Regions from separate parts of the Streptomyces sp. NPDC090108 genome, predicted to be linked through region 1. Evidence: riboswitches for the same ligand, from Rfam matches in the RefSeq annotation. Region 1 holds a riboswitch; each other region holds the start of a gene.

Region 1 (5,338 bases):
ACGGCACCCGCTGGCGCTACACCTACGACCCTCTGGGCCGCCGCACGGCGAAACTCCGCCTCGCGGCCGACGGCGAGACCGTCGTGGAGCGGGTCGACTTCACCTGGGACGGCACCGACCTCTGCGAACAGACGACGATCTCGGCAGAGCTGGCAGGTCCCGTCACTCTCACCTGGGACCACCAAGGCCGACGCCCTGTGGCCCAGACGGAACGCATCACCCCTGCCGGCGCTCCTCAGGACGAGATCGACTCACGCTTCTTCGCCATCGTCACCGATCTCGTGGGAACTCCCTCGGAACTCCTCGACGAGCAGGGCGAGATCGCCTGGCGAACCCGCAGCACCCTGTGGGGGACGACGGCGTGGGCGACCCGGAGCACCGCCTACACACCTCTGCGCTTCCCAGGTCAGTATTACGACCCCGAAACGGGGCTGCACTACAACTATTTTCGCCATTACGATCCCGAGACGGCCCGGTACCTCACCGACGACCCTCTCGGTCTCGTTCCCGCGCCGAATCCGGCGGGCTACGTCGACAATCCGCATACTTGGACTGACCCCCTCGGCCTTTCCCCCTGCACCGAGCCTCCGTCCCACAAGTATTCGAGCAGTCGAAATTCCGCCTTCCGGGAGGCGAAACGCGACCTGGACATCCCCGTGTCGCAACACCCCGACGAAATCAATCGAGTCCCGATGACGGATCGAACCGGCCACCAGATCATGGACGATTCAGGGAAACCTGTCATGACACGCGAATACGTTTACACGCGAAGCGACGGCAGCAAGGTAATCATCCAGGATCATTCCTACGGTCACGACTTCCGCGAAGGCGGCGTCGGCAACCAAGGGCGCCATTTCAATGTCCGCCCGTCCGAGAACCCTCGAACTGGTAAAGTCCCCGGAACAGCCCAGCATTACGAGTACTGAAGCAGAAGGAAAGAAAGAAGATCGCCATGTCGTGGATTTCACTGCTGCACAATCCGGAGGGGATTTCGGCGGTCTACCAAGGAGATCCGCCAGCTCTCTCGGACGTCCGGGTGAGAGAGGTGACCCTGCACGAGGACGGGCCGGTTCTGAGGATGCGCGTCGACCTTCCTCGTTACCCGTCCATGCCACCGCGCAAGTGGACCGCGCAGGGTTTCAACACCGTGCAGATCGAGATCTCCTTCAGCGGTCTGCGCACGGTCACGCTGGAAGGGTTCGGCAGCGAAGTGACAGCAAGCATCTCCCTCTCGGGGGACGACGGGGTCCACGTCGACGTCAGATCGCCCGAGATGCGCATCGAGGCCGTCTCCGACACCGCCCACATCTCGCAGTTGACCGCATACGCCGATACGGCGAAGTGACGACGGGCCCCGAGGGCGGGCCGGGAGCCGTCCTGCGGCGTGACCCCCGTCACCGAGGCCCTGTGCCGACGGCCACTCCCCCGCCCCGTGTCGGCTGCCGGTAAAGTGGCCGGGTCGTCATCACACTCGTACGGGGGAAAGCCGGTGCAATTCCGGCGCTGACCCGCAACCGTGATCCTCCCTGCCGGGCGGTGAGCCGGAATGCCTCGCACAGGACGTTGAACGGCTCGTGTGTGCGGCGCCCGCCGTGCACGACACCGTCGAGGTATACGGAGTCGAGCCGCCCGGGTCTCCCGTGCGCTGCCCGGCTCCCCGCAGGAGAGGCAGTCGCCGACCATGAACGTCCGCCGCAGTGCCGCGGCTCTCGCCGCCCTAGGCGTGCTGGCCGCCGCCGCCCCCGCCATGGCCGCCGACCCGTCGCCGTCCGCGCCCCCGAAGGTGACGGTCCCGGCCGCGCTGTTCGGCAAGACCGACCCGACGTACGACGGTGTGTGGCGCCAGTCGCTGTCCCTGATCGCCCAGCACACCGCGGGCGAGCGCCCCGCGGCCTCGGCCGTGAGCTGGCTGGCCGCGCAGCAGTGCGCCGACGGCGGCTTCGCCGCGTTCCGCGCGGACCCGGCCAAGGCCTGCGGCGGCAAGGCCGGTGCCCAGCCGGACACCAACAGCACCGCCGCCGCCGTACAGGCCCTCAAGGCGGTCGGCGGACACGACGACGCGGTCCGCAAGAGCGTCACCTGGCTGAAGTCGGTCCAGGACAAGGACGGCGGCTGGGGCTACATGGCGGGCGGCCCGAGCGACACCAACTCCACCTCGGTGGTCGTCGGCGCGCTCGCCGCCGCCGGTGAGGACACCGCCGGTCTGCGCGCCCAGGGCAGGACCCCGCTCGACGCGCTGGCCTCCCTGGCGCTGCCCTGCTCCGCGGACGGCGGCGGCTCCTTCGCCTACCAGCCCGACAAGAAGGGCAAGCTGGCCGCCAACGCGGACGCGACCGCGGCCGGCGTGCTCGGCGCCCTCGGCAAGGGCTTCGTCGTGGAGCCCGGCAAGGCCCACGGCAAGGCTCCCGCCTGCGCCTCCGGCAAGCCGACCGCGCAGTTGCTGGCCGGCAACGCCTCCGCCTACCTGGCCGGTGCCGTCGCCAAGAGCGGCCACCTGATGTCGGTCATGCCCGGCGCCACCGACCAGCCCGACTTCGGCAACACCGCCGACACGGTCGTCGCGCTCGCCGCGGACGGCCGGACCGGGGAGGCCAGGAAGCCGTACGCCTGGCTGGAGAAGAACGCGACCGCCTGGGCGGCGCAGAGCGGCCCGGCCGCCTACGCCCAGCTGATCCTCAGCTCCCACGCGCTGGGCGAGTCTCCGCGCGACTTCGCCGGCACCGACCTCGTGAAGGCGCTCGACAAGCTGGGCCCGGCCCCGCAGAAGGCGGCGAAGGCCGGCGGCCACGAGGAGAAGTCCGCGAAGAAGTCCTCCAGCACGAGCGTGTGGTGGATCGTCGGCGTCGGCCTGGTCTTCGGCATCGGCATCGGCTTCCTGCTCAGCGGCCGCAAGAAGCGGCAGCCGTGACCGCCGTCCGCCGTGCCGCGACCCTGCTGGTCGCCGCGTTCGCCCTCGTGGCCGGCGCCGCCCAGGCGCACGCCACCGGCTACCGCTACTGGTCCTTCTGGGAGCGGACCGGCGGGCACTGGACCTACGCCACGCAGGGGCCGTCGACCGACAGTCCCGACGACGGCGCCGTCCAGGGCTTCCGGTTCGCGGTCAGCGCGGACTCCGCGGACGCGACCCGGCCGCGCGGCACGGCGGACTTCGGCACCATCTGCGCGGGCACGCCCGCGAAGCCGGGGACGAAGCGGATCGCCCTGGTCATCGACTTCGGCACCCCCGCGGACGCCCCGTCCGGCGAGACGCCGCCCGGGGCGCGCACGGCCTGTGCCCGTGTCGCCCCCGGGGCGAGCACGGCCGCTGCCCTGGCCACGGTCGCCAAGCCGCTGCGCTACGACACCAACGCCCTGCTCTGCGCCATCTCCGGCTATCCGCACCAGGGCTGCGGCGAGCAGGTCTCCGGGAACGGCTCCGGCAAGAACGGCGCGCAGGAGCAGAAGAAGGCTCAGCAGGCGGAGAAGCCTGGGGAGAAGGACGCGGACGGCGGGCCCTCCCTCGGCCTGCCGGTCGGCGTGGGCGTCGTCGCGGTGCTGGCCGGAGCGGCGGTGTGGCAGGCCCGGCGGCGCCGGAATGCCTAGCGCCGGCGAGAGCGCACCCCACCGGCGGCCCACGGTCCTGCGCCTGCGCCCGGGTGCGGGTGGGAGCACGGGTGCGGGTGCGAGCCCGGGTGCGGGTGCGAGCCCGGGTGCGGGGCTGTTCCGGTCGACGGCGGAATCCGCCGCGCCTCCGGTGCCCGCCGGGAGCACCGGCCCCGTCCCACCCGCGGCCCCGCGCCTGCGCGTTGGGAGCCAGGGCGAGGCACCCGGGCCGGGGGAGGCGACTCGCCCGGGTGAGGCACCTGGCACGAAGGACGTGCCGCACCGCTTCGACCGCGCGACCACAACCGCCTCGCGCGAGCACGCCGGGAGCTCGGGCAACGGGTCCCGGCGCCGCGGTCGCGCGGACATACCCGCGCCGCGCCCCGCCCTCCGGCGCCGGGCGGAGCTTCATCCCGGTGCCTGGTGGCTGTGGGCCCTCGGTCTCGGCACCGCCGCCACCCGGACCACCAACCCCCTCCTCCTCGGCCTGCTCATGGCCTCGGCCGGATACGTGGTGGCCACCCACCGTTCCACCGCCCCCTGGGCGCGCTCCTACGCCGCCTTCGCCAAGCTGGCCTTCGCCGTACTGCTCGTCCGGATCGCCTTCACGGTGGTCCTGGGCTCCCCGATCCCCGGCACGCACGTCCTCCTCACCCTCCCCGAGGTCCCGCTGCCGCACTGGGCGCAGGGCATCCGCCTGGGCGGCGAGGTCACCGCGGAGGCGCTGCTGTTCTCCGCGTACAACGGCCTCAAGCTGGCCGCCCTCCTCATCTGTGTCGGCGCCGCCAACGCCCTCGCCTCCCCGGCCCGCCTGCTGAAGTCCCTGCCCGGCGCCCTCTACGAGGCGGGCGTCGCCGTGGTCGTCGCGCTCACCTTCGCGCCGTATCTCATCGCCGACGTCCAGCGTCTGCGGGCCGCCCGCCGGCTGCGCGGGCGCCCGGACCGGGGCGTACGGGGACTGCTCCAGGTCGGGCTGCCGGTCCTGGAGGGCGCCCTGGAACGCTCGGTGGCGCTCGCCGCCGCGATGGACGCCCGCGGCTACGGCCGTACCGCCGACGTCGGCGCTTCCGTGCGCCGTACGACGACCGCGCTCACCCTCGGCGGACTGCTCGGGGTGTGCGCGGGGACGTACGGGCTGCTCACCGCGGAGGGCGGCACGTACGGGCTGCCCGTGCTGCTCGGCGGGGTCGCCGCCGCGCTCGCGGGGCTGCGGCTCGGCGGCCGCCGCTCGGTGCGCACCCGGTACCGGCCGGCCCCGTGGGGGCTGCGGGCCTGGCTGGTGGCGGGCTCGGGTGCCGCGGTGGCCGCGCTGCTCACGCTGGCCTCGGTCCGTGACGCGGACGCGCTGCATCCCGGGGTCCTGCCGCTGACCGCCCCCGCCTTCCCGCTGTGGCCGGCCGCGTCCGTGCTGCTCGCCCTGCTGCCCGCCTTCGCCGTCCCCCAGGACACCGAGGGCCCCGAGAACCCCGCGAACCCCGCGAACCCCGAGGAGCCGTCTTGATCCGCTTCGAGGAGGTCAGCGTCCGTTACGAGGGTGCGGCCGAACCGGCCGTCCGGGACGTGGACTTCGAGGTGCCCGAGGGTGAACTGGCGCTGCTCGTCGGGCCGTCCGGGGTCGGCAAGTCCACCGTGCTGGGCGCGGTCAGCGGGCTGGTCCCGCACTTCACCGGCGGCACGCTGCGCGGCCGCGTCACCGTCGCCGGCCGGGACACCCGCACGCACAAGCCGCGCGAACTCGCCGACGTGGTCGGCACGG
Region 2 (5,338 bases), on a different contig from region 1:
GCTGGAACGTGCGGCTCGGCCGGCCGCTGTGAACCGTCAGCGGTGGCGGACCCAGACGTTGGGTTCGACGTAGACCGCGTGGTCGTGGGCGGTGGAGCAGCGCACCGGGACGAGGGCGCCCGGCACGTCGACGTCTCCGTCGGTGTCGAAGGGCAGGCCGGTCCACTCCCGCCACTGGGCGAGGGAGCCGCTGACCGTCATCGACGCGGGCGCGACCTTCTCGACGGTGCCGCCGGCCCTGACGTGCACGCGCAGCCAGGGGTCGGCGGGCAGGCCGTCCTCGCGCCGCCCGCGGACGTACTCGGCCATGTCCTCGCGCGGCCGGAGGTGCTTGCCGGTGGGGCGGACCGGGGCGAGCAGCCCGTCGTACCCCTGGGCGCCGGCGGCCTCCCGCAGCGCGGCGAGCATCCGGTGGGAGAGCCCGCGGCCGAGGTACCCGGTGTCGACCGTGATCTCCAGTGCCGACGCGGCGGTGGGCCGCCGGCCGTGCCGCCGGTCGCGGAAGGCCCACACGAGCACCTGGTCCCACCCCCGGTCCGGCATCTCCGCACGGCCCTCCGACACGGCGTCGAACGGGACGCCGAGGCCGCGGGCCACCACCCGGTCGCCGTCCGTCGCGACCACGCAGTAGTGCGGGAAGTCCTCGGCCACGCGGCTCAACAGGGCGTCCGCGACGGGATCGTGGGGGACGAAAGCCGGCCAGGTGTCGGTGATCTCGTAGAGCCGTGAGGTCAGCGAGGGACGGTCGGCGAGCGACGTGATCAAGATGCGGTCCGTGCCTGTCATGGCGCGGACATTGCCATATGCGCAGGGCTGTGGCCAGCGAATTCGTACGCCCGGCCGTCCCCGGACGGCGAACCGGACCGGGACGGTGAGAGCGAGCCTCGGAGCAGAGGCGCCGTGGACGGCGAGAGGGCCCCCGGACGAGTCCGAAGAGCCCTCTCGCGTACGGCCGTTGCCGCCGGAGGCGGTGTCAGCGCGCGGCCGGGACCGCTCCGCCGGCCGTGTTCGCCGCGGGCTTCGGCCGCGGGTTCAGCTGCCGTTCGGCCAGTTCGCCGAAGAGCAGGCCGAAGCCGCCCCACAGCACGGCCTGGATGGCCAGCGCGGACAGCCGGAAGCGCCACAGCAGGGTGGCGGGGAACTCCCTGGGCACCTCGTCGACGGCCGGCAGGAACGCGTACGCCAGACCGATCGCGAGGACGAACCCGGCCACCGCCACGACGGTGGCGTACCAGGTGCCCAGCCGGGGTGCGAGCCGCCTGCCCAGGACGGCCGCGCCGACGGCCAGCAGCACGCCGAGGAGCATCATCAGGAAGTACAGCGTGGTCCGCTTGCCGATGGTGCCGGGGTCGCCGACGGACGGCGGGTTGGCCGGGTACTTCAGGAACGGTACGACGTACACGGCGAGGAACGCGCCCGCGGACAGCAGCAGCGCGGTCGCGCGCGCACCGATACGTCCGACGCGGCCGAGCGCGACGCAGAAGGCGAGCGCGGCGATACCGCCGAAGGCGACCCCGTAGACGAGGACGCCGGTGGCGAGACCCGCGGTGGACTGCAGGGAGCGGGAGACGACTTCCATCTCGTGCTCGTGGGAGTGGGCCTCCTCGAAGCCGATCGCGCGGTCGACGCTCGGCTCACCGAGGAAGTAGGCCACGACGAGGGCGAGCACACCGGCGGCCAGGCCGGCGAGCATGCCCCTCACGAGAAGGTTCCGTACGGTTGCGGAATTCATGGATGCGCGGCGTCCCTCGTGTCAGTGGCAGGGGAAGCCGAGCAGGTGGCGGGCGTCGTGCACCCACTCGTGGACGTCCGTGCCGTTGAACACGGAGGTGGCGCCCTGCTCGGCGCCGACGAAGTACAGCATGATCATCATCAGGACGCCGAAGAAGACCGCCCAGGGAGCTATCGCCTTCAGCGGCAGCGTGGCGGGTACGACGGGGGTGGTGGCTGTCGGCTGGGCGACGGTCTGCGCCATGGCAGGACCTCCTCTGGGAGTTCGCGTCCCATCTCGGTGGTGCACAGGACGACGGCCACGGGTCTGACTCACGAACGGCCCGAAGTGCCGCTCGCACACAGTGGCGCGACCGTGCCGGGTTCCCACCGGCTTCCGTTCCGCCGTCGTCGATATCGCACCGAAGGTACCGCGTGTCGTGGACCTGGCCAAGACCGCGCCATCCGGGGTGATCTTCCTCTCCCGGCGCTCCGCCCCGGCCGCGCGCGCACGGGCGCGGCACGGCGGAGCGCCGGGGGGCCGGTCAGAACTCGTCGGCGCCGTTGCGCAGTTCGGTGGTCCAGTAGCCGGTGAGCGCCTTGGCCGGGTCGACGAAGAGACCGCCGCCGGCCGAGGAGTCGACGGTGATGGAGTCGCCGTCGGCGGCGCCCTCCAGCCAGACGGAGAAGGCCGTCACGGGCTCGCCGTCCTCGTCGCTGCCGCCGTCGGACAGCTTGACCGCCGCGTACGCGGGCTCGCCCGGGGCGATCACCGTCGGAACGGCGGGCCGGCTCTTGGCGACGGCCGGCACGTCCTGCTTGCTGCTCTCCAGGAACTGGATGCGCGGGTGGCCCGCCATCCGGCAGCCGTGCCCGGAGATGTTCTTCGCCGTCAGGACGATGTGGGTGTAGGGCGGGCCGTCCTGCCGCTCGGCGGTGATCCTGACGTCCTTCGACGTGCATGCGGGCGTGGAGGCGGAGGACCCCGACCCACCGGAGGAGCCCGAGGAGCCCTGCGCCTTCGAGGAGCCGGACGAGCCCGTGGAACCCGTCGAACCGGTGGTGCCGGCCGAACCCGACGCCTTCTGTCCGTCGCCGGCCGTGGTCGCCTTGCCGGCGCCGGAGCCCGACCCCTGGGCGGCCGCGGCGGCGGAGGCGGCGCCTCCGGCGGAGCCCTCGGCCTTGGTGCCGGTGCCGTCCTGGCAGGCGGTCAGGCTGAGGGCGAGGGCCGCCGTGGCGGCGGCGAGGAAGGTGGCGCGCTGACGTGATGCGTTCATGGAGATGTCCCCCGTGTGTACGTACGACGACGACCGGTCGGATCGTCGGCCGTGCTCTGACCTGCTGACATGTCGAGTCTCGGCCGTGTCGCTCACGTTCCGGTGATGTCCCGCTGACGTTTCGCTGACGTCGTCCGGAGCGCGCCGGACCCCCCTCCCGGCGCGCTCACGCGCGCTTCTTCAGGGGTGACCGTCCGCGCCCGCCTGCACCTGGCCGGCCTGCGCGCGTGGCCTCTCGCGCGGTCCCCTCGCGCGTGGCCTCTCCCGCGTGGTCTCTCGCGCGTGGCCCGTCTACGCGTCGTCCGCGGCGAGTCGCCGTACGGCGTCCTCGTACCGTCTGCGGTGGTCGGCGCGCCCGCTCACCCGCAGCAGGGCCTCCAGGGCCTGTACGGCGCCCTCGTCGTACCCCGCGCGTTCCGCCTCCCCGGCGGCGCGGTCCAGCAGCCGGATGCCCTCGGCCTCCTCGCCGAGCGCCAGCCGGGCCTCCCCGCAGACGGTGAGCAGGAGCGCTCTGCGCGCGGCCTGCTCGTGCTCGGGTCCGAGGTCCAGCGCCCGGTGCGCCACGTCCAGGGCCTCCCGCGGGCGGCCCGTGCTCAACCGGATCCGCGCGAGGTGCTGGAGGGCGAGCATCTCGGTGTGCGCGTCCTTCTCCCCGCGGGCCAGGTCCACGGCGCGGGTGCAGCCGTCCAGCGCGTCGTCCAGCGCCCCCTGCGCGGCCTGGACGACGGCGAGGTTGATCAGCGCGGTGGCCTCGCCGAGCGGGTCGCCGGCCCGCCGGGCGAGCTCCGGGGAGGGGGTCAGCAGGTCCACGGCGTCCGCGAGCATGCCCTCCTCGCCGAGGACCCAGCCGAGCAGGGTGCGCACCCGGGCCTCCGCGTAGGGGTCCTGCTCGGCGAGGGCGCAGTCGAGCGCGGTGCGCAGCAGTGGCACCCAGTTGTCCCGGACGCGCCAGACCACCTGGGGCCACTGGAGCAGGATGATCCGCCAGGCCCGGTCGTCGAGTCCGGCGGCCCGGGCGGCGGTCACGGCCCGCGCGAGGTCCTCCCGTTCGACGGCCAGCCAGCGCATGGCGTGCGCCCGGTCCGTGAAGTCCCGCACGGCGGCCGGGCGCCGGTAGCGCTCGGGCAGGGAGAAGCAGGCCTCGCCGCCGGGTTCGGCGGTGTCGGCGGCGGCGAGGGCGGTGGCGATGTAGTGGTCGAGGACGCCGAGCAGTGCGTCGGGTCCGGCGTCCGGGTCGATGCCACGCGCGTAGAGCCGTACGAGGTCGTGCAGTTCCCAGCGTCCGGGTGCGGTCTCGGTGACGAGGTGCGCGGCGCCCAGCCGTTCCAGGGCGGCCGCGGCCGTCACCGGGTCGGTGCCGGCCAGCGCCGCGGCGGTGTACGGGTCGAAGTGGGTGCCGGGGTGGTGTCCGAGCCGGCCGAAGTGGTGGACGGCGTCGGGCGGGAGCTGCTGCACGGTGAGCCGGAGCGCGGCCGGGACGCCGGTGTCGTCGACGTCGAGGTAGGCCAGGCGTCCGCGTTCGTCGGCGAGTTCGTCGGCGAGTCCGGCGAGCGTCCACTGCGGCCGCCCGGCCAGGCGCGCGGCGGTGACCCGCAGGGCGAGCGGGAGTCCGCCGCAGAGTTCGGCGAGCCTGCGGGCGGCGAGGGGTTCGCCGAGGACGCGTTCCTCGCCGAGGACGCCCGCGAGCAGCGCGGTGCCGTCCTGCGCGTCGAGCGTGCCGAGCGGCACGGGGCGGGCGGCGTCCGAGGCGATGAGGCCTTCCAGCCGGTTCCTGCTGGTGACGACGGTGACGCAGTCGGGCCCGCCGGGCAGCAGGGCGCGGACGGTGGCGGAGTCGCGCGCGTTGTCGAGGACGACCAGCAGCCGCAGCCGGTCGGTGAGGGAGCGGAACAGGGCCGCGGCGGCGGACGCCGACTCGGGCACGCGACGGGCCGGCACGTCCAGGGCCAGCAGGAACTCGCGCAGCACCTCGGTGACCGCCGGCTCGCCGGTGTCGCTGAACCCGTGCAGGTCGGCGAAGAGACGGCCGTCGGGGAACGCGTCCGCGTTGCGGTGCGCCCACCACAGCGCGAGCGCGGTCTTGCCGACTCCGGCCGGACCGGTCACCAGGCACACCGGTGCCTCTCCGGCGGAGGCCCGCCCGAGCGCGGCCAGTTCGGCGCCGCGGCCGTGGAAACCGCGTGGCGCGCGGGGCAGCAGGTCGGCGAGGTGCGTGTCACCGGGGACGAGGGACGGGAGCGGAACGGGACGGGGGTGGGGGTGGGCGGCGGCGGACGGTGCGGGGTGCGAAGCTCCGGCGGCCATGTGGGGCGGGGTCGCTGTGCCGGTGCCGGTGCGGGGCTGGGGCGGGG
Region 3 (5,338 bases), on a different contig from region 1:
GACAAGGAGTCGAACCCAGCGACGCAGTGATTCCGCGCTGTGCGCGCAAGCGTGGATGGTGTCGTGGAGCGCTTCCGGGAGGGCAGAGGGGGCGCGGGCACACAGGCGGTGGTAGGTCTCGTTCAGTCGATGGTCGCGCCACACAGGGTCGTCCCAGAGACGGTGAAGGCTGAGTCCCTCCTCCTGTTCGCGGCGCCACGTCGTGAAAGCCGCGGCCAACTGGGTGTGCCGACGGCCCCAGTCGACGGGCGATCGCTGGCGTTGCAGGCGCAGCATCGATGAGCGGATCACGTCGTGGTAGCCGTAGGTTCCCGACCGGTGGGTGAGGAAGGGAAGCTCTCGCAGGCGCGTCAGCCCGTCGCTACCGGCCGGAGCGAGGATGCGGACGACGTCGTCGTTGAGCCGCAAGGGCAGAGCACAGGCAAGGATCATGTCGCGGTGGGCAGGGTCCCTCTCCCATTTCAGGAAGCGCTCGACCGCGGTGTCCGAAGGGTCATCCACGGCGCTCCTGTCCTGCGGGCGGTTCCTGGCGAGCGCGTCCAGCAGCACCGGCAGCCGCCCCGACAGGCTCAGGACGAGCTGGGTCACCCGCTCGTCGGACACGCCGCGGGCGGCGAGCAGGGCCCGGCCCTCGTTCTCGGTGAACGGCTCGAGGGGAACCTCGGTGACGAGGTCGAGGCTGTCCGCCCAGCATGCCGGGTCAAGGCGCCCCTGGCCGCACAGCACAGCCTGGACATTGACGGGCACGGGCCCGTACACCTCGTTCACCAGGGCATCCCGCAGCCACGTGTCCAAGAGCGGCGCTGTGCGCTCGTAGGTGTCGAAAAAGAGCACCACCCACGGCCTTCGTTCAGCGACGCCGCCGAGGTCGGCAAGAAAGGACGGGGTGAGTATCTCCAACGGGGACATCACCAGCCGGGTGTCCTCGTGACTGCGCAGTCTGTGGCCGACCACGGCGCGCGCCCGGTCCAGGCCGGCAGCGACCTGTTCCGGCCGGATCACGCCGCTGAACGCGCCGACGCCGGGGACGAGGGACAGGCCCGCCATCCCGATCTGCGCGGTGAGGGCACTGGCTCGGGTCGGCTCCAGAGCGGTCCCAGGGCCGTCACCATCCGGCAGGAGTCCCGCCATGGCAGCCTCGGCCTCGTGGTACTTCTGCCGGTAATGGCCGAGCTGCTTGTCGAACGCTCTCAGCGGGCAGCCCTGTCGCGCCAACCGAGAGCTGATCGCCTCCATCGCCTCGACCGCGCTGACCGCCTCCTCCCCCACGACCGCGGTGACCGCGCCCGCCTCCCGGGCCACCGCCTCCCATCTGCGGATCAGGGTCGACTTGCCCACGCCGGCGAGACCGTGCACATGAAAGAGAAACTGATACGCCTCACTGCTCGGGTCCCGGGCGAGGTTCTCCCGGAACACCGCCAGTTCGTGCAGCCGCCCGACGAACCCCCTGCTTCGCCGTCGACGGATGAGTTCCTGCCGCGACACCGGCTCCTGCCCCATGCCAGCCTCCCCCGAGAGCGGACCTACAGAGTGTCGCAGTGAGAGCAGACCCGCCAGGGCACTCCCGTCCCACCGTTCTTCGTCTGCCCATGCCGGCCAGGTCCCGTGCGGCACGGCCCTGAAGGCGCCACGGGTGCGTCGGTCGGTCAGTTCAGCAGGGCAGCCGTGAATGTCCGCCGGTGATCAACCAGCCATGTCCGCATGCGGTCCCAGCGGTCCCATCCGCCACGCTCGGCCAAGGCTTCGAGATAGACGGGGTCTCCGCCGGCGACGCGGCGGGCGACGAAGGCCCGGCAGACATCCGTGGCCTGTTCGATGACGCCGGGCAACTCGGTGCGGTCCTCGGCCGAGAGACCGTAACCGTCGGCAAGAATCCGCAGGCGCGCGGCCGCATCCAGTCCGCGGGGGTAGAGAGCGGCCGCGGACCTGGGATCGAGCATGGGCACCCAGTAGCGCGCGGTCATGGCCACGTCCCAGACGGCACGGCCCGGGGCCGCGAAATCGAAATCGATCAGGGCTGCGGCGCGACCGTCGCGGAAGACCACGTTGTCCGGGCACACGTCGTTGTGGCACATCATCGTTCCCCCCTGCGGGTCGGCGAGGTCGGGAAGCCACTCGGCACGGGTGTCGGTCGCGACGGCCGCGCTGGTGTCATGCAGACGTCGCAGCAGGCTCCCCACGGATGCGAGGGCAGAACTCGTCATCGCCCAGTCCGGGAACGGTGGCAGAGCGACGTCCCCAGGGATGAAGGTCAGCTGCTCACGTCCGTCCGCGGTGAGGCCGAGAGGGGTCGGCGCCGCGTCGAAGCCGTGCTCTTTCAGCGCCCGGAGATGTACGTGCAGGGCGCGCGCGTTGCGTGGTGCCGGTCGCTCCACCACATCCCCTCGGCGGAAGACCGCCCCCGCGTTCATCATCCCGCCGGGCAGCGCCTCGTCTTCAGCCGTCATGAGGAGCACGCTATCGCCGGACCGGGTCCGCGCGGGCCGGGCTGCCCGTCGGCGCGGGCCCGTCCGGCCGGCCCATCGCCGAGCGGTCGACGCCGCCCCACCGGCGGAGGCCGCCGGGCGGGAGCGACCGCGTCGGCCTCAGGCGCCGTTCGGGGCCGGTGTGCCTCGGCGTGGGGGTGTGACGGCGTAGAGGGCGAGGATCTCGGGGAGGGCGGCGACGCCCGGGCCGCCCTCGTGGACCCAGTCGATGACGTCCTGGGTGGCCTCCGGGTCGTTGACCAGTCCCAGCCAGACCGGCCGGCCACCGGCGGCACGGCCGGCCGAGGAGGGCTGTACGACGATGACGTTGGCCTGGTCGCACGCGTCCAGGCATGCGGAGACGCGGACCGGTGTCTCGGCGCGCAGGCGTGCGGTCTGCGCCGCGTGGTCGACGCCGGTCACCTTGGCGGTGCCGCAGCAGCAGTCCCGGCACACGACGACCCGGCACGGCACCTGACCGACGCCCCGTGCGGCCACCGCGCCCGCCCCCGCTTCCGCCGAGGCGGTTCCGGTTGCCGGCGGGGCTTCCCACCGGGTTTCCGACGGGGTCTCCCACAGAGTTTCCGCCGTTGTGTCCGGCGCTGTTCCGATCGGCGACTCGGGCATGCCCGAACCATCCCTCCCCCGGGGAGATCCGCCCCGGTGTCCGTCGAGGAGGCGACCGCGTGAGTCTCCTGGCTCTCGGGTCGTCGCTCGCCCCGGCCTTCCCGCCCTGTCCGGGCAGTGGCCTGTCGGGACTCGCTCACCGATCACAGTGGCGGGACCGCGCCGGATTCTCACCGGCTTCCTCGGACCGCCGTCGCCCTGTCACGGGTCATCATGTCACCGGCCAGGAGCCCAGGTGAAGGTGACCTGACGTACAGCCAGGGCGCACTGTGCCAGCGGGTCAGGCCGGTCCAACCGGTCTGGCGGGCCCGGCGGGCCTGACGGGCCTGACGGGGCCGACGGGGCCGACGGGGCCGACAGTGCTGACTGGGCTCACGGGGCTCACAGGGCCTGCGACCAGGTCACCGGCCGGACACGGCGCCGGCCGGACCGCAGGTGCGGTCCGGCCGGCGGCGGTGTGCGGGGTGCGCCGCCTCCGGACCCGCCAGGGCGCCCGGGGAGGCGGCGGACGCACATCGACAGGTCAGCGGGACGTCAGCGCCAGGGAACTCGTCGCCAGGGAGCAGGCGAGCACGACGGAGGCGCAGGCCGCGTGGCGCTTGAGGAGCGTGCGCCGCAGGTCGGCGTAGCGGGCCTCGTACTCCCCACGCAGCCGCTTGGCCCGGTCCGCGGTGGCCTGGAGTGCCTGCCGGGTCAGGCCCATGCGCTGTTCCGTGTAGTGGCGGGTGAGGTCCTCCGCCTGCCCGGTGGTGAGCCAGGACAGGCGGGCGCAGAGAGCCGCCGCCTCGCGCTCGGCCTGCTCCCGCTCGGCGTGCAGGAGCAGATAGCCCTCGACCTCGTTCGCGACCGAGGGGGTAGGCCGCGCCGACGGGGAGCCGGGAAGGTTCGAGGAGAAGCCGAGGCGGTCGGAAGGCGGCCCGGAGCGCTCCGGCACGGGGCCGGAAGAGTTCGACTGCGGCCCGGAGCGGCCGGGTACGGGACCGGAGCGGTCCGGTACGGGGCCGGAAGGGTCCGGCAGGGGGCCGGAGCGGTCCGGCGGGGTCAAGGCCGGCCGCCTTCCGTCTCGATGACGTGCCGGGTGCCGCTGTGCGCCTCCTGTTCGAGGCGGGCGACCTCCGGGTGGTGCAGGTCGAACGCCGGGGATTCGCTGCGGATCCGCGGCAGGGTGAGGAAGTTGTGCCGCGGCGGCGGGCAGGAGGTCGCCCATTCCAGCGAGCGGCCGTAGCCCCACGGGTCGTCGACGCCGACCGGCTTGCCGTACTTGGCCGTGCGCCACACGTTGTAGAGGAACGGCAGGATCGACAGGCCCAGCAGGAAGGAGCTGATCGACGAGATCGTGTTCAGGGTGGTGAAGCCGTCGGAGGCGAGGTAGTCGGCGTAGCGGCGCGGCATGCCCTCGGCGCCCAGCCAGTGCTGGACCAAGAAGGTGCCGTGGAAGCCGATGAACAGGGTCCAGAACGTGATCTTGCCGAGGCGCTCGTCCAGCATCTTGCCGGTGAACTTCGGCCACCAGAAGTGGAATCCGGCGAACATCGCGAAGACGACCGTGCCGAAGACCACGTAGTGGAAGTGGGCCACCACGAAGTACGAGTCGGAGACGTGGAAGTCCATGGGCGGCGACGCGAGGATGACGCCGGTCAGACCGCCGAAGAGGAACGTGACGAGGAAGCCCGTCGTCCACAGCATCGGGGTCTCGAACGACACCGAGCCCTTCCACATACTGCCGATCCAGTTGAAGAACTTCACACCCGTCGGAACGGCGATGAGGAACGTCATGAACGAGAAGAACGGCAGCAGCACACCGCCGGTGACGTACATGTGGTGGGCCCACACCGTCACGGACAGACCGGCGATGGCGATGGTCGCGGCGACCAGGCCCATGTAACCGAAGATCGGCTTGCGGGCGAAGACCGGGATGATCTCGGTGACGATGCCGAAGAACGGGATCGCGATGATGTACACCTCCGGATGGCCGAAGAACCAGAAGAGGTGTTGCCAGAGCAGTGCTCCGCCGTTGGCCGCGTCGAAGACGTGGGCGCCGAACTTGCGGTCCGCCTCCAGGGCGAGGAGGGCGGCCGCGAGGACCGGGAAGGCGAGCAGGACCAGGACACCGGTCAGCAGCACGTTCCACACGAAGATCGGCATGCGGAACATCGTCATGCCAGGGGCGCGCATGCAGATGATGGTGGTGATGAAGTTGACCGCGCCGAGGATGGTGCCGAAACCGGAGAAGGCAAGGCCCATGA
Region 4 (5,338 bases), on a different contig from region 1:
GCGATGGAGGCGATGGTGGCCGTCGGGGCGATGGCGAGCAGCAGGGAGTTGCGCATGCCGACCTCGGCGATCCGCGCCCGCAGGGCCTCCCAGCGCTCGGGCCAGTTGAGCTCCACGTCGAAGTGGTCGGGGTGCAGCACGCCCCGGGCCGTACGGGTCTTCTCCCAGGCCGGCAGCGGACCGCTGCGCTCGGCCAGGTCGGTGGAGGCCTCGTAGGCGGCCAGCATGATGCGCTCGGCGATCCGCGAGGACAGGGCCTTCGCCTCGGGCGAGTCGAAGGGCAGGCGCAGCTGGAAGAAGACGTCCTGCAGACCCATGGCGCCGAGGCCGACCGGACGCCACCTGGCGTTGGAGCGGCCCGCCTGCTCGGTCGGGTAGAAGTTGATGTCCACGACGCGGTCGAGGAAGGTCACGGCGGTGCGGACCGTCTCGTCCAGCCGCTTCCAGTCGATGTCGCCGTCGGCGACGAAGGCGCCCAGGTTCACCGAGCCGAGGTTGCACACCGCCGTCTCGCCGTCGTCGGTGACCTCCAGGATCTCCGTGCAGAGGTTGGAGGAGTGCACGACGTTGCCCGGCTCGGCCGTCTGGTTGGCCGTGCGGTTGGCGGCGTCCTTGAAGGTCATCCAGCCGTTGCCGGTCTGCGCGAGGGTGCGCATCATGCGGCCGTACAGCTCGCGGGCCGGCATGGTCTTCCTCGCGAGCCCGGCGGCCTCCGCCTCGCGGTACGCGGCGTCGAACTCCGCGCCCCACAGGTCGACCAGACCGGGCACGTCCGCCGGGGAGAACAGCGACCACTCGGCGTCGGCGTTGACCCGGCGCATGAACTCGTCCGGGATCCAGTGCGCGAGGTTCAGGTTGTGCGTACGGCGCGCGTCCTCACCGGTGTTGTCGCGCAGCTCCAGGAACTCCTCGATGTCGGAGTGCCAGGTCTCCAGGTACACCGCGGCGGCGCCCTTGCGGCGGCCGCCCTGGTTCACCGCGGCGACCGAGGCGTCGAGGGTCTTCAGGAACGGCACGATGCCGTTGGAGTGCCCGTTGGTGCCGCGGATCAGCGAACCGCGCGAGCGGATGCGGGAGTACGACAGACCGATGCCGCCGGCGTGCTTGGAGAGGCGGGCCACCTGGTGGTAGCGGTCGTAGATCGAGTCCAGCTCGTCCAGCGGGGAGTCGAGCAGGTAGCAGGACGACATCTGGGGGTGCCGGGTGCCGGAGTTGAAGAGCGTGGGCGAGGACGGGAGGTAGTCCAGGCGGCTCATCAGGCCGTAGAGCGCGGCCACTTCGTCGACCGAGCGGGCGCTGTCGTCCTCGGCGAGGCCGCTCGCCACGCGCAGCATGAAGTGCTGGGGCGTCTCGATCACGTGCCGGGTGATCGGGTGGCGCAGCAGGTAGCGGCTGTGCAGCGTGCGCAGGCCGAAGTAGCCGAAGCGGTCGTCGGCCTCGGTGTCGATGAGCGCGTTCAGCCGGTCGGCGTGCAGCCGCACGAACTCGGCGGTGCGGTCGGCGACCAGGCCCTCGCGGTGCCCGACGGCGACGGACTCGGTGAAGGAGGTCACTCCCTGCGAGGCGGCCTCGGCCCGGACGGAGAGCGTGAGCAGACGGGCGGCGAGCTGCGAGTACGCGGGGTCCTCGGAGATCAGGCCGGCGGCCGCCTCCGTGGCCAGTTCGCGCAGTTCCGCCTCGTCGGCGCGGGCCGAACGGCCGCGCAGCGCGGCCGCGGCGACCCTGCCGGGGTCCGCGTCGGGGAGGTCGGCGGTCAGCTCGGTCAGGGTCCGCAGCAGCGCGGCACCAGGACCGTCGGTCTCCACCTGGGCCTCGGTCGCCGGGGTGGCTGAAGCCGGATCGGCAGGCGCGATGGTCACGTGGGGGCTCTCCCTCGCTCGGCACGGGGGCCCGGCGGAGGGCAGCGGCAGCACGAGCGCACACGGCGTCGCGTCCACCGGCCCACTCCGCGAGGCCCGGACGTCTTGGGGCACCCGGACCGGACGGCCGGGCGCGGCTGCCGGCAGGTCCTCGGACTGACCGAGCACGCTCCGCCCCGAAGGGACGGACGCGTACAAGTACACCGTTGCGGGACAGTTCCGGATTCGCACCGGATTCCCCTGCGGCGACAGCGATGATGAGCATACATCTAGTGCCGGGCTGCGATGGCACCACCAGATGTTGTGTCTGCTGTGTGTCGTGACGGATTCAGAGCGTCATTGCGCACGGCAGCGGGCCGCCGTGGGAGATGCTCCACGACGGCCCGCTGAGGGCTGTTCACGACCGGCCGCCCACCCGTCCGGGGTGCTGTTCGGGGGGCCGTTTCCGAGGCCGTCCCGGGCCGCTTCCGGGGCCTTCGCGGGCCCCGCCGGACTAGTGGGCGCTCCCCGCCGTGGCGGGCGGAAGCTCCGCCTGGACGCCCGGGTCGCCGCGGTCCGCCGTGTAGTCCTCCGGGCTGGTCTCGTCGATGCCCTCGGGGGCCTTCAGCGCCTTCAGCGCGAAGGTGAGGACCACGGTGACCACGACGTTCAGGACGAACGCCGTGAGGCCGATGTAGCCGATCTCACCGATGCCCGGGATCTCCTTGGCCGAGCCGCCGAAGTGCGCCTGGGTCGGGGAGGCCACGCCGTACGCCGCGGCCGTGCCGTAGATCATGCCGACCGCCCAGCCGGCCAGCAGCGCCCAGCGGTGGAACCAGCGGGTGAACAGGCCGCCGACCAGGGCCGGGAAGGTCTGCAGGATCCAGATGCCGCCCAGCAGCTGGAAGTTGATGGCGACCGTCTTGTCCATGGTCAGGACGAAGACCAGCGCGCCCACCTTCACCAGCAGCGAGACCAGCTTGGAGACCTTGGTCTCCTGCTCGGGCGTGGCGTCCGGCTTGATGAAGTCCTTGTAGATGTTGCGGGTGAACAGGTTCGCCGCCGCGATCGACATGATCGCCGCCGGCACCAGCGCGCCGATGCCGATCGCCGCGAAGGCCACGCCCGCGAACCAGGACGGGAACATGTCCTCGAACAGCTGCGGGATCGCCAGCTGCCCGTTGGTCACCTTCACGCCGGCCGCGATCGCCATGAAGCCCAGCAGGGCCAGCAGGCCGAGCATGAGGGAGTACAGCGGCAGGATCGTGGTGTTGCGGCGGATCACGTCACGGCTCCTGGACGACAGGGTCGCGGTGATCGAGTGCGGGTACATGAAGAGCGCGAGCGCCGAGCCGAGCGCCAGGGTGGCGTACGTCCACTGGCCCGCCTCCGCCGGGACGAGGGCGCCGCGCGGCTTTCCGGTGGCCGGATTCACCTGCGAGAACGCCTTGTCGGCCTGGGCGAAGATGTCGTGGAAGCCGCCCAGCTTGATCGGGATGTAGATGATCGCCACCGCGATGACGAGGTAGATCAGGCCGTCCTTGACGAACGCGATCAGCGCGGGCGCGCGCAGGCCCGAGGAGTAGGTGTACGCCGCCAGCACGCCGAAGGCGATGAGCAGCGGGAGGTCCTTCACGAACCAGTTGGTGTTCTCCCCGCCGCCGACGCCCATCACGTCCAGCACCGCCTGGATGCCGACGAGCTGGAGCGCGATGTACGGCATGGTCGCGAGGATGCCGGTGACCGCGACGGCCAGCGACAGGCTCTTGGAGCCGAAGCGGCCGCGCACGAAGTCCGAGGTCGTCACGTATCCGTGGCGGTGCGAGACCGACCACAGCCGGGGCAGGAAGGTGAAGATCAGCGGGTAGACGAGGATCGTGTACGGCACCGCGAAGAAACCGGCCGCGCCCGCCGCGTAGATCGCCGCGGGCACCGCGACGAAGGTGTACGCCGTGTACAGGTCGCCGCCGAGCAGGAACCAGGTGACCCAGGTCCCGAACGACCGTCCGCCCAGGCCCCATTCGTCCAGCGACTGCTCGTTGTCGGCCTTGCGCCAGCGCGCCGCCAGGAAGCCCATGACCGTGACGGCCAGGAAGAAGAAGACGAAGACGCCGAGCGCGACGCCGTTGACACCGTCCTTCACTGCGCCGCACCCCCCTTCGCGGCGGCGCGGGCGCGCTGCTCACGCTGCCACAGCTGGTACGCCGTCATGGTGAGAGCGGTCGAGATCAGCACCCAGAGCATCTGGTACCAGTAGAAGAACGGGATCCCGATGAACGCCGGGTCCGTCTTGGCGAACGAGCCGACCCACAGCATCGCCACGAACGGCGCGACGAGACACAGGGCGATGACGATGCGCACCGGTGTCACCACCGGTGGTCTGACTTCCTCGGGTGCTTCTGACATGCGGCGCTCCGTCCCCTCGCTGATCACACGCGTAATGGGCACGCAATCTAGGTGACGGTGTCACCGCAGCGGAAGACCTCGTCCGGATATCGGTATGTCGATCTGGAGCGAGAGATGTGGAGACTCCGGGACCCGGGCCGGCGAACCGGCCGGGGCCGCGGGCGGAGCCGTCAGTCCAGCGGCCGCTTCAGCCGCGCGACGAACTTGTACCGGTCGCCCCGGTAGACCGAGCGCACCCACTCCACCGGCCGGCCCTCGCGGTCCACGGAGTGCCGGGACAGCAGCAGCATCGGCAGGCCGACGTCGGTGCCGAGCAGGCTCGCCTCGCGCGGGGTGGCCAGGGAGGTCTCGATGGTCTCCTCGGCCTCGGCGAGATGGACGTCGTAGACCTCGGCGAGCGCGGTGTACAGGGAGGTGTACTTGACGAGCGACCGGCGCAGCGCGGGGAAGCGCTTCGCCGAGAGGTGGGTGGTCTCGATGGCCATCGGCTCGCCGTTGGCCATGCGCAGCCGCTCGATGCGCAGCACGCGTCCGCCGGCGGTGATGTCGAGCAGTCCGGCGAGCCGTTCGTCGGCGGTGACATAGCCGATGTCGAGCAGCTGCGAGGTCGGCTCCAGGCCCTGGGCGCGCATGTCCTCGGTGTAGGAGGTCAGTTGCAGCGCCTGGGAGACCTTGGGCTTGGCGACGAAGGTCCCCTTGCCCTGGATGCGTTCGAGCCGGCCCTCGACGACGAGTTCCTGGAGGGCCTGGCGGACGGTGGTGCGTGAGGTGTCGAACTCGGCCGCCAGCGTGCGCTCGGGCGGCACCGGCGTGCCCGGCGCCTGTGTCTCCGTCATCTCGAGCAGATGCTTCTTCAGACGGTAGTACTTGGGCACGCGCGCCGTACGGACGGTCGCGCCGGCCTCGTTCTCCCCGCTGCTGACGTCGGTGCTCATGCTCTGCCTTCCCGGCTCCGGATGCCGAAAGCGACCGACGTCCCGTCGGTCACGGGTCACATCGTGGCACGGCCGCGTGCGCGGGGGTCCACCCGCACGTTCCGTGATCTCCCCCTGTATACCCCCGCACTTTCAGTTGGTCTAGTCCATCGCGGGCCG

The links. A riboswitch is a leader RNA that binds a small molecule or an ion and turns the genes downstream of it on or off. The one in region 1 is predicted to bind cobalamin.
Region 2: it holds a riboswitch for cobalamin, as region 1 does, so the genes downstream of both, ACIPRD_RS09625 (CbtB-domain containing protein) here and ACIPRD_RS19560 (prenyltransferase/squalene oxidase repeat-containing protein) in region 1, are expected to answer to the same signal.
Region 3: it holds a riboswitch for cobalamin, as region 1 does, so the genes downstream of both, ACIPRD_RS09915 ((2Fe-2S) ferredoxin domain-containing protein) here and ACIPRD_RS19560 (prenyltransferase/squalene oxidase repeat-containing protein) in region 1, are expected to answer to the same signal.
Region 4: it holds a riboswitch for cobalamin, as region 1 does, so the genes downstream of both, ACIPRD_RS02230 (ribonucleoside-diphosphate reductase subunit alpha) here and ACIPRD_RS19560 (prenyltransferase/squalene oxidase repeat-containing protein) in region 1, are expected to answer to the same signal.

The regions. Positions count from the first base shown of each region.
Region 1 is NZ_JBIVDQ010000005.1:283,083-288,420, reverse strand. Features, by position in the region: gene ACIPRD_RS19570 (putative T7SS-secreted protein) at 1-926, shown strand, start outside; gene ACIPRD_RS19565 (Imm50 family immunity protein) at 953-1,345, shown strand; cobalamin riboswitch at 1,440-1,569, shown strand; gene ACIPRD_RS19560 (prenyltransferase/squalene oxidase repeat-containing protein) at 1,682-2,908, shown strand; gene ACIPRD_RS19555 (SCO2322 family protein) at 2,905-3,582, shown strand; gene ACIPRD_RS19550 (CbiQ family ECF transporter T component) at 4,010-5,083, shown strand; gene ACIPRD_RS19545 (ABC transporter ATP-binding protein) at 5,080-5,338, shown strand, end outside.
Region 2 is NZ_JBIVDQ010000002.1:1,038,619-1,043,956, reverse strand. Features, by position in the region: gene ACIPRD_RS09640 (histidine phosphatase family protein) at 1-32, shown strand, start outside; gene ACIPRD_RS09635 (N-acetyltransferase) at 37-786, opposite strand; gene ACIPRD_RS09630 (CbtA family protein) at 974-1,732, opposite strand; gene ACIPRD_RS09625 (CbtB-domain containing protein) at 1,754-1,975, opposite strand; cobalamin riboswitch at 2,011-2,152, opposite strand; gene ACIPRD_RS09620 (DUF4232 domain-containing protein) at 2,256-2,987, opposite strand; gene ACIPRD_RS09615 (BTAD domain-containing putative transcriptional regulator) at 3,279-5,338, opposite strand, start outside.
Region 3 is NZ_JBIVDQ010000002.1:1,105,977-1,111,314, reverse strand. Features, by position in the region: gene ACIPRD_RS09925 (tetratricopeptide repeat protein) at 1-1,500, opposite strand, end outside; gene ACIPRD_RS09920 (aminoglycoside phosphotransferase family protein) at 1,647-2,447, opposite strand; gene ACIPRD_RS09915 ((2Fe-2S) ferredoxin domain-containing protein) at 2,586-2,963, opposite strand; cobalamin riboswitch at 3,154-3,276, opposite strand; gene ACIPRD_RS09910 (hypothetical protein) at 3,616-4,026, opposite strand; gene ctaD (cytochrome c oxidase subunit I) at 4,134-5,338, opposite strand, start outside.
Region 4 is NZ_JBIVDQ010000001.1:518,099-523,436, reverse strand. Features, by position in the region: gene ACIPRD_RS02230 (ribonucleoside-diphosphate reductase subunit alpha) at 1-1,859, opposite strand, end outside; cobalamin riboswitch at 1,984-2,170, opposite strand; gene mctP (monocarboxylate uptake permease MctP) at 2,353-3,981, opposite strand; gene ACIPRD_RS02220 (DUF3311 domain-containing protein) at 3,978-4,244, opposite strand; gene ACIPRD_RS02215 (GntR family transcriptional regulator) at 4,415-5,179, opposite strand.